Regions from separate parts of the Micromonospora sp. NBC_00858 genome, predicted to be linked through region 2. Evidence: riboswitches for the same ligand, from Rfam matches in the RefSeq annotation. Region 2 holds a riboswitch; the other holds the start of a gene.
What was found. A riboswitch is a leader RNA that binds a small molecule or an ion and turns the genes downstream of it on or off. The one in region 2 is predicted to bind S-adenosylmethionine.

Region 1: linked by a shared signal. The riboswitch ahead of OG990_RS19505 (ABC transporter substrate-binding protein) and the one ahead of OG990_RS32025 (aminotransferase class V-fold PLP-dependent enzyme) in region 2 are both predicted to bind S-adenosylmethionine.

Annotation. Positions count from the first base shown of each region.
Region 1 covers NZ_CP108828.1:4,191,619-4,195,013, forward strand. The annotation lists gene OG990_RS19500 (amino acid transporter) at 1-931, shown strand, start outside; SAM riboswitch class IV at 1,017-1,129, shown strand; gene OG990_RS19505 (ABC transporter substrate-binding protein) at 1,404-2,273, shown strand; gene OG990_RS19510 (amino acid ABC transporter permease) at 2,319-3,101, shown strand; gene OG990_RS19515 (amino acid ABC transporter ATP-binding protein) at 3,098-3,395, shown strand, end outside.
Region 2 covers NZ_CP108828.1:6,882,255-6,885,649, reverse strand. The annotation lists gene OG990_RS32030 (PrsW family intramembrane metalloprotease) at 1-1,171, opposite strand, end outside; SAM riboswitch class IV at 1,195-1,315, shown strand; gene OG990_RS32025 (aminotransferase class V-fold PLP-dependent enzyme) at 1,362-2,636, shown strand; gene OG990_RS32020 (aromatic acid exporter family protein) at 2,663-3,395, opposite strand, start outside.

The DNA of each region.
Region 1 (3,395 bases), 2.7 Mb from region 2:
GTCCACCATCGGGATCCTCTGGTTCGCGGGCGCCTCGGCGATGGCCGGCCTGCTCAACCTCGTACCCCGCTACCTGCCCCGCTACGGCATGGCACCGACCTGGGCCCGGGCGGTCCGGCCGCTGGTGCTGGTCTTCACCGCGGTGGCTTTCCTGATCACGGTGGTCTTCGAGGCCAGCGTGGACGCGCAGGGCGGCGCGTACGCCACCGGGGTTCTGGTGTTGATCACCTCGGCGGCGACGGCCGTGACCCTCGCGGCACGGCGACGGCGCCAGCGCCGCCGCACGATCGCCTTCGGCATCATCGCGGTGATCTTCGTCTACACCACCGCGGCGAACGTGGTGGAGCGCCCCGACGGCGTGAAGATCGCGGCCTGCTTCATCGGCGGGATCATCCTGGTCTCGCTGCTGTCACGGCTGAACCGCGCCTTCGAACTACGGGTCCAACGGGTGGAGTTGGACCCCGAGGCGGCCCGGATGATCGACGAGTGCGTCGGGCGCCGGATCCGGCTGATCGCGCACGAGCCGGCCAGCCGAGACCCGGCGGAGTACCGCGACAAGCTGGCCCAGACCGTCGCGGACAACGACTTCCCGGCCGACAGCGACGTGATCTTCGTCGAGGTGACGGTCACCGACCCTTCCGACTTCGAGACCGAGCTGCTGGTGCGCGGCAGCGTGGTGCACGACAACTACCTGGTGCTCAGCCTGGCCAGCTCCGCGGTGCCCAGCGCGCTGGCCGCCCTGCTGCTGGAGATCCGCGACCGGATCCAACGGCGCCCGCACATCTACTTCGAGTGGACCGAGGGCAACCCGGGTGGCAACCTCCTGCGCTACCTGGCCTTCGGGCAGGGCGAGATCGCCCCGGTCACCCGCGAGATCCTGCGCCGCCAGGAGCCCGACCGGAGCCGCCGGCCGCACGTGCACGCCGGTTGACCCGGCGGTCCGGTGGCCGTCGCGGGGGTGAGCGTGGTCATAGCGGCTGGACGATCCGCCGGTTCCGGCTGCTAGCCTCTGAACAGGTCATGAGCGCCAGCGCGAAGCCCCGGCTCGCTGGCCGGCAACCCTCCTCCGCGGTGGGGTGCCCCGGGTGAAGACCAGGCACCGGCAAAGACGTCGGTGCAAGCGTGGCCTGGCACCCAGGTCAGCACAGACCCGGGAGAACCATGCGCATCCTCAGCACCGCCCCACCGACCGACGCCGCGGATTCCCGCGCCGGTTGGCTCCCGCCGGCACTGACCCGGCGGCGGCACGTGGACATGATGCGGGTATGCAGCGCCGCCTGTCGCTGCCGCGCCGCGCACTAGCGCACCCCTCTTTCCCGAACCCACCCCAGCGGTACGCCCATCGGGCGCACCGTCGGCGGCGCACGCCTGCGCCCGCCGCTGCGCAACCTTCGGAGACACCCGTGCGAATTCTTCCTGCCCTGACCCGCGCCGCTGCCCTCGGCGCGGCCACGATCCTGGCCGCCACCGCGCTGACCGCCTGCGGCGACGACACGTCGTCCGACGCCACCGCCAACCCGTACGGCCTGTCGCAGCCGGGCGTGCTGCGCGCCGGCACGCTGACCGACGCCCCTCCGAACGTGTACCTCAAGGACGGCAAGTTCACCGGGTTCGACAACGACCTGCTGGCGGCGGTGGCCGGCAAGCTCGGCCTGAAGGTCGAGTTCGTCGGCACCGACTTCTCCGCGCTGCTCTCCCAGGTGAACAACCGCAAGTTCGACGTCGGCAGCTCCTCGATCACCATCACCGAGGCGCGGAAGAAGACGGTCGACTTCGGCAACGGCTACGACTTCGGCTACTTCGGCCTGGACGTCCCGGCTGGCTCGCCGATCACCAGCTTCGACCAGCTCGCCGGCAAGCGGGTCGTGGTGGTCCAGGGCACCGTCCAGGACGACTACGCCACCGGCAAGCAGCTCGACCCGGTCCGGGTGCCGGACTACAACGGCGCGATCAACCAGCTCAAGGCGGGCACCGCCGACGCGTGGATCGCCCCGGCGGAGATCGGCGAGAAGTCGGCCGCCGACAGCAACGGCAAGATCACCGTGGCGGCCAAGCAGCTCAGCCCGGCACCGACCGCGTACGCGGTCGCCAAGGGCAGCGACAAGCTCCGCGAGGCGCTGAACAAGGGCCTCGACGAGGTGATCGCGGACGGCACCTGGAGCCGGTTGCAGGCGCACTACTACCCGGGCCGGCCAGTTCCGGAGGACTTCCGGCCGGGCAGCGGCACGGTGACCGTGCCGTCGGCGTCGGCGGCCGCGTCGACCGCGTCCTGAGGCCTACCCGGTGACGAGCGAGCGGGGCGGTAGGAGAGGCGACCAATGGATCCGTTGAGCACCCTGTGGGAGACCTTCTTCGACTGGGACGCGATGCGCGAGGCGCTACCCGAGATGCTGACTGTCGGGTTGCCCAACACGCTGATCCTGGCGGTCTCCGCCGCCCTGCTCGGCTCGGTGCTGGGCCTGCTGCTGGCCGTCGCCGGCATCTCCCGTACCCGGTGGCTGCGCTGGCCGGCGCGGGTCTACACCGACGTGTTCCGGGGGCTGCCGGCCGCGGCGACGATCCTCCTGATCGGCGTCGGGCTGGCGCCGCTGGGCATGGAGATCTGGGGACCCGACCCGTACCCGCTGGGCATCCTGGCGCTGTCGCTGATCGCGGCGGCGTACATCGGGGAGATCTTCCGCTCCGGCATCCAGTCGGTGGAGGCCGCCCAACTGGAGGGCGCCCGGGCGCTCGGCTTCTCCTGGGCCGACTCGATGCGGCTGGTGATCATTCCGCAGGGCATCCGGCGGGTGCTGCCCGCCTGGGTGAACCAGCTCATCGCGCTGATCAAGGACTCCAGCCTGGTCTACTTCCTCGGACTGGTGGCCAGCCAGCGGGAGCTGTTCCGGATCGGGCAGGACTACGCGGCCACCACCGGCAACGAGTCCGCGCTGCTGCTGGCCGGGCTCTTCTACCTGGCGTTGACCGTGCCGCTGACGCACGTGGTCAACTGGATCGACCGGCGGCTGCGCCACGGCCGGCCGGCCACCGCGCCGGCCGACGATGACGAGGACGACACCGAGTCGGCGCTGGCCGGCACGACCGAAGGGGACCGGCGATGACCACCGGCACGACCACCTCGGTCAGCCTCGACGTAAGCGACGTGCACCTCGCCTTCGGACCGAACCGGGTGCTGCGCGGCGTCGACCTGGCCGTGCCACGCGGCGCGACGGCCTGCGTGATCGGCCCGTCCGGGTCGGGCAAGTCCACCCTGCTGCGGACGATCAACCGGCTGATCGAGCCGGACCGCGGCGACGTGCTGCTGGACGGGCGCAGCGTGCTGCGCGACGACCCGGACGCGCTGCGGCAGCGGGTGGGCATGGTCTTCCAACAGTTCAACCTCTTCCCGCACATGA
Region 2 (3,395 bases):
GCAGCGTCCCGTCGCGCAGCAGGGCCAACCGGGTGGCGGCGAACTGGTACCCCCGCATCGCCCGCACCCCGGCGTCCCCGGCCACCCGACGCGCCCAGCTACGGGCCGCGTGCCGGCGACCGAGGCTGCTCAACGCGGCCACCTCGGGCGGACTCAGCCAGCCGGCGCGCACATAGTCCGGCAGCGTCCGCTCGGTGAGCCGCCCCTCCCACGCACGCAGCCACACCGCCAGCCCCACCATGCCGAAGAAGACCGGCACCATGAGGCCCAGGAAGCCGTACAGCATGATCACCGTCTCGCCGGTGGCCTGGGTCAGCGTGGGCAGCAGGTTCCAGGTGCCGTGCAACATCATGGCCAGCAGCAGGCCGGCGACCGGTGCGAGCACCCGGACCCGGCGGTCGGCCGTCCGGGCGGCGACACCCAGCCCCACACCGGTCATCGAGGTGAAAAGCGGATGGGCGAAGCCGAACAGCAGGATCCGCACGATGAAGATCGCGATGACCTGCTGGGTGCCGGTCGCCGGGCCGTACCGGTCGGCGCCTGCCGCGTAGCCGTACCCGCCCAGGTAGAGGATGTTCTCCACCATGGCGAAGCCGACCGCGGAGAGCCCGCAGTAGACCAGGCCGTCGGTGATCCCGGACCACTCCCGGCGACGGAACACCAGCAGCAGGATCGGGCCGAGGGCCTTGGTCAGCTCCTCGATGAACGGCGCCACCAGCACGCCGGTGAGCGCGGCCGGCAGTCCCCAGTCATTGAACCGGGCGGCGGCGAACTCGTTCACGGTGAGCGAGGCGGCCGTGGAGACGAACGCACCCCAGGCGAAGCAGAAGATCAGGTACTTCAACGGCTCCGGCTCGTAGCGGTCCAGCCAGAGGAAGCAGGCGACCAGCACCGGCACCGGTAGGACGGCGGCGACCAGCCCGATCAGCAACGCCTCGACGCCGAGCGACTGGCCGAGCGTGAAGACCATGAAGCCCGCGCAGGCGGCGATGAACAACACCACCCCGGCCAGCACCAGGAACCGCCGCCGGTCCAGTCGGCGCAGCGGCATCCGGGGCGCCTCGCCGGCGGACGGGGCTGCGGGCGCGGGCGGCGACGGCAGGGGTGCACCGGGCGGGGTGTCGGCCATGCGGTCAGCGTAGCCATCCCCCGCCGGCTGGTTTGGTCGCATCGGCAGTCGCTATGCTGCCGGCAGGTCACGAGCGCCAGCGTCAAGCCCCGGCTTGCTGGCCGGCAACCCTCGTCGAGTTCGCGGTGGGGTGCCCCGGGTGATGACCGGGCCCAGCCCGATCGGCGTGCTGGGCAAGCGCGGACCCCGTCCCGACACCAGACCCGGGGTCCCTGACCCCGGAGGTTCCGGCGTGTCCGTCACCCTCGTACCCTCGCTCCCCACCCGGTCCGCCGTGGCGCCCGCGCCGGCCGCGTCGGCGCCGCTCGACGTACTCGGCGTACCGGGCGAGATCAACCTGGACTACGCGGCCAGCGCGCCGTGCGCGCGGGCCGCCGCCGACGCGGTGGCCGAGCTGCTGCCCTGGTACGCCAGCGTGCATCGCGGTGCCGGGGCGCTGTCCCGGCACTGCACGCTGGCCTACGAGCGGGCCCGGCAGACGGTCGGTGACTTCTTCGGCGCCCGCGCCGAAGACCACGTGATCTTCACCCGCAACACCACCGACGCGCTCAACCTGCTGGCCCGGGCGCTGCCCGCCGGCACGACGGTGGTCACCTTCGCCGGCGAGCACCACGCCAACCTGCTGCCCTGGCCGCGCGGCTCGGTCCGGCTGCCGGTGCCCACCGACCCCGCCGGGGCGGTACGCGCCCTCGCCGCCGCCCTCACCGAGCTGCGGCGGGACAGCAACCCGGCGCTGCCCGTACTGGTCGCGGTGACCGGGGCGAGCAACGTGACCGGCGAGCGATGGCCGGTCGCCGAACTGGCCCGGGTGGCCCACCGGCACGGGGCCCGGATCGCCCTGGACGCCGCGCAGCTCGCCCCGCACGCCCCGGTCGACCTGCTCGCGCTCGACGTGGACTACCTGGCCGTCTCGGGCCACAAGCTGTACGCGCCGTTCGGCGCGGGCGTGCTGATCGGCCGGGCGGACTGGCTGGACGTCGCTCCGCCGTACCTGGCCGGTGGTGGCGCCACCAGCCACGTCGGGCCGGCCACCCACGACGTGACCTGGACGACCGGCCCGGCCCGACACGAGGGCGGTACCCCGAACCTGGTCGGCGCGGTGGCGCTGGCCGCGGTGTGCGCGGCGCTGGCCGACGCGGACCGGGTCGCGCTGGCGGCCCGCGAGCAGGCACTGCTGGCCCGGCTGCGGACCGGCATCGCCGCCCTGCCGCACGTGGTGGAGCTGCGCACCTTCGGCCCGGACGCGCCCCGGGTCGGCATCGTGTCGTTCGTGGTCGCCGGGTGGGACTCCGCCGACGTGGCCGCCCGGCTGGCCGCCGAGCACCGGATCGGCGTACGGGACGGGCTGTTCTGCGCCCATCCGCTGGCCCGGCGGCTGCTCGCCGAGGCGGCGGGGCGTACCGGCCGGCGGGACCTGCCGCCCACCGCCCTGCGCGCCAGCATCGGCCTGGGCAGCACGGCCGCGCAGGTGGACCGGCTTCTCGCCGCACTCGCCGCGTTGGGCTGAGGGCGGGCGGAGCGCCGCGGCCCCGGTCAGCCGACCGGTGGGGCGGTGGGCGGCTTCGGCGTCTCGCCCGGCTCGGCCGGTTCACCGATCGGCCGCTCCTGCTCCCCGAAGGCGGTACGGATCCACCGGTTCGCCTCCTCCTGGTCGATCCCGGAGGCCACCAGCAGGTCGCTCGCGGTGGTACGGATCTGGGCGATCACCACGCTGCCCGAGAAGCCGACCCCGGCTCCGTACGCCCGACCGGCCTCGCTGACCGCCCGCAGCGACCGCTCCCGGGCCTTCTCCGGTTCCTCGCCCACCGCGAACTCGTGCTTGAGCAGCCGGACCGACTCGGCGAGGTGGCCGATGCCGTCCGGCATCGGATCCGGCACCGGCTCCTCGTCCTCGATCAGCGTCACGGCCCGGCGGATCAGCGTGCCGGTGTTGCGCATCGCCCGGTCGATCGGGTCGGCCGCCTCCGCGTAGTGGGTCAGCTCGTCGCGCCGGTGCCAGCGGGCCGGGGAGAGGGTGGCGGTCTCCTTAGCCCCCTCGATCGCCTCGGCCAACGTGGCCAGCTCCTCCTTGTTGTTGCGCAATCGTTCGAGCGCCTGCTGGATGCCGGCGCGGTCCCGGTTGCGCAGCCCGTCGGCCGTGGCGTCGAGCTGGGCGGCGAGCAGGTCCAGCGCCGGTCGGGCAGCGCGATTGAGCACCCGGAGCGGGTTCAGCGGCAGCAGCACCGCCGTCACCAGCAGCGCGATCCCACCACCGAGGAACGCGTCG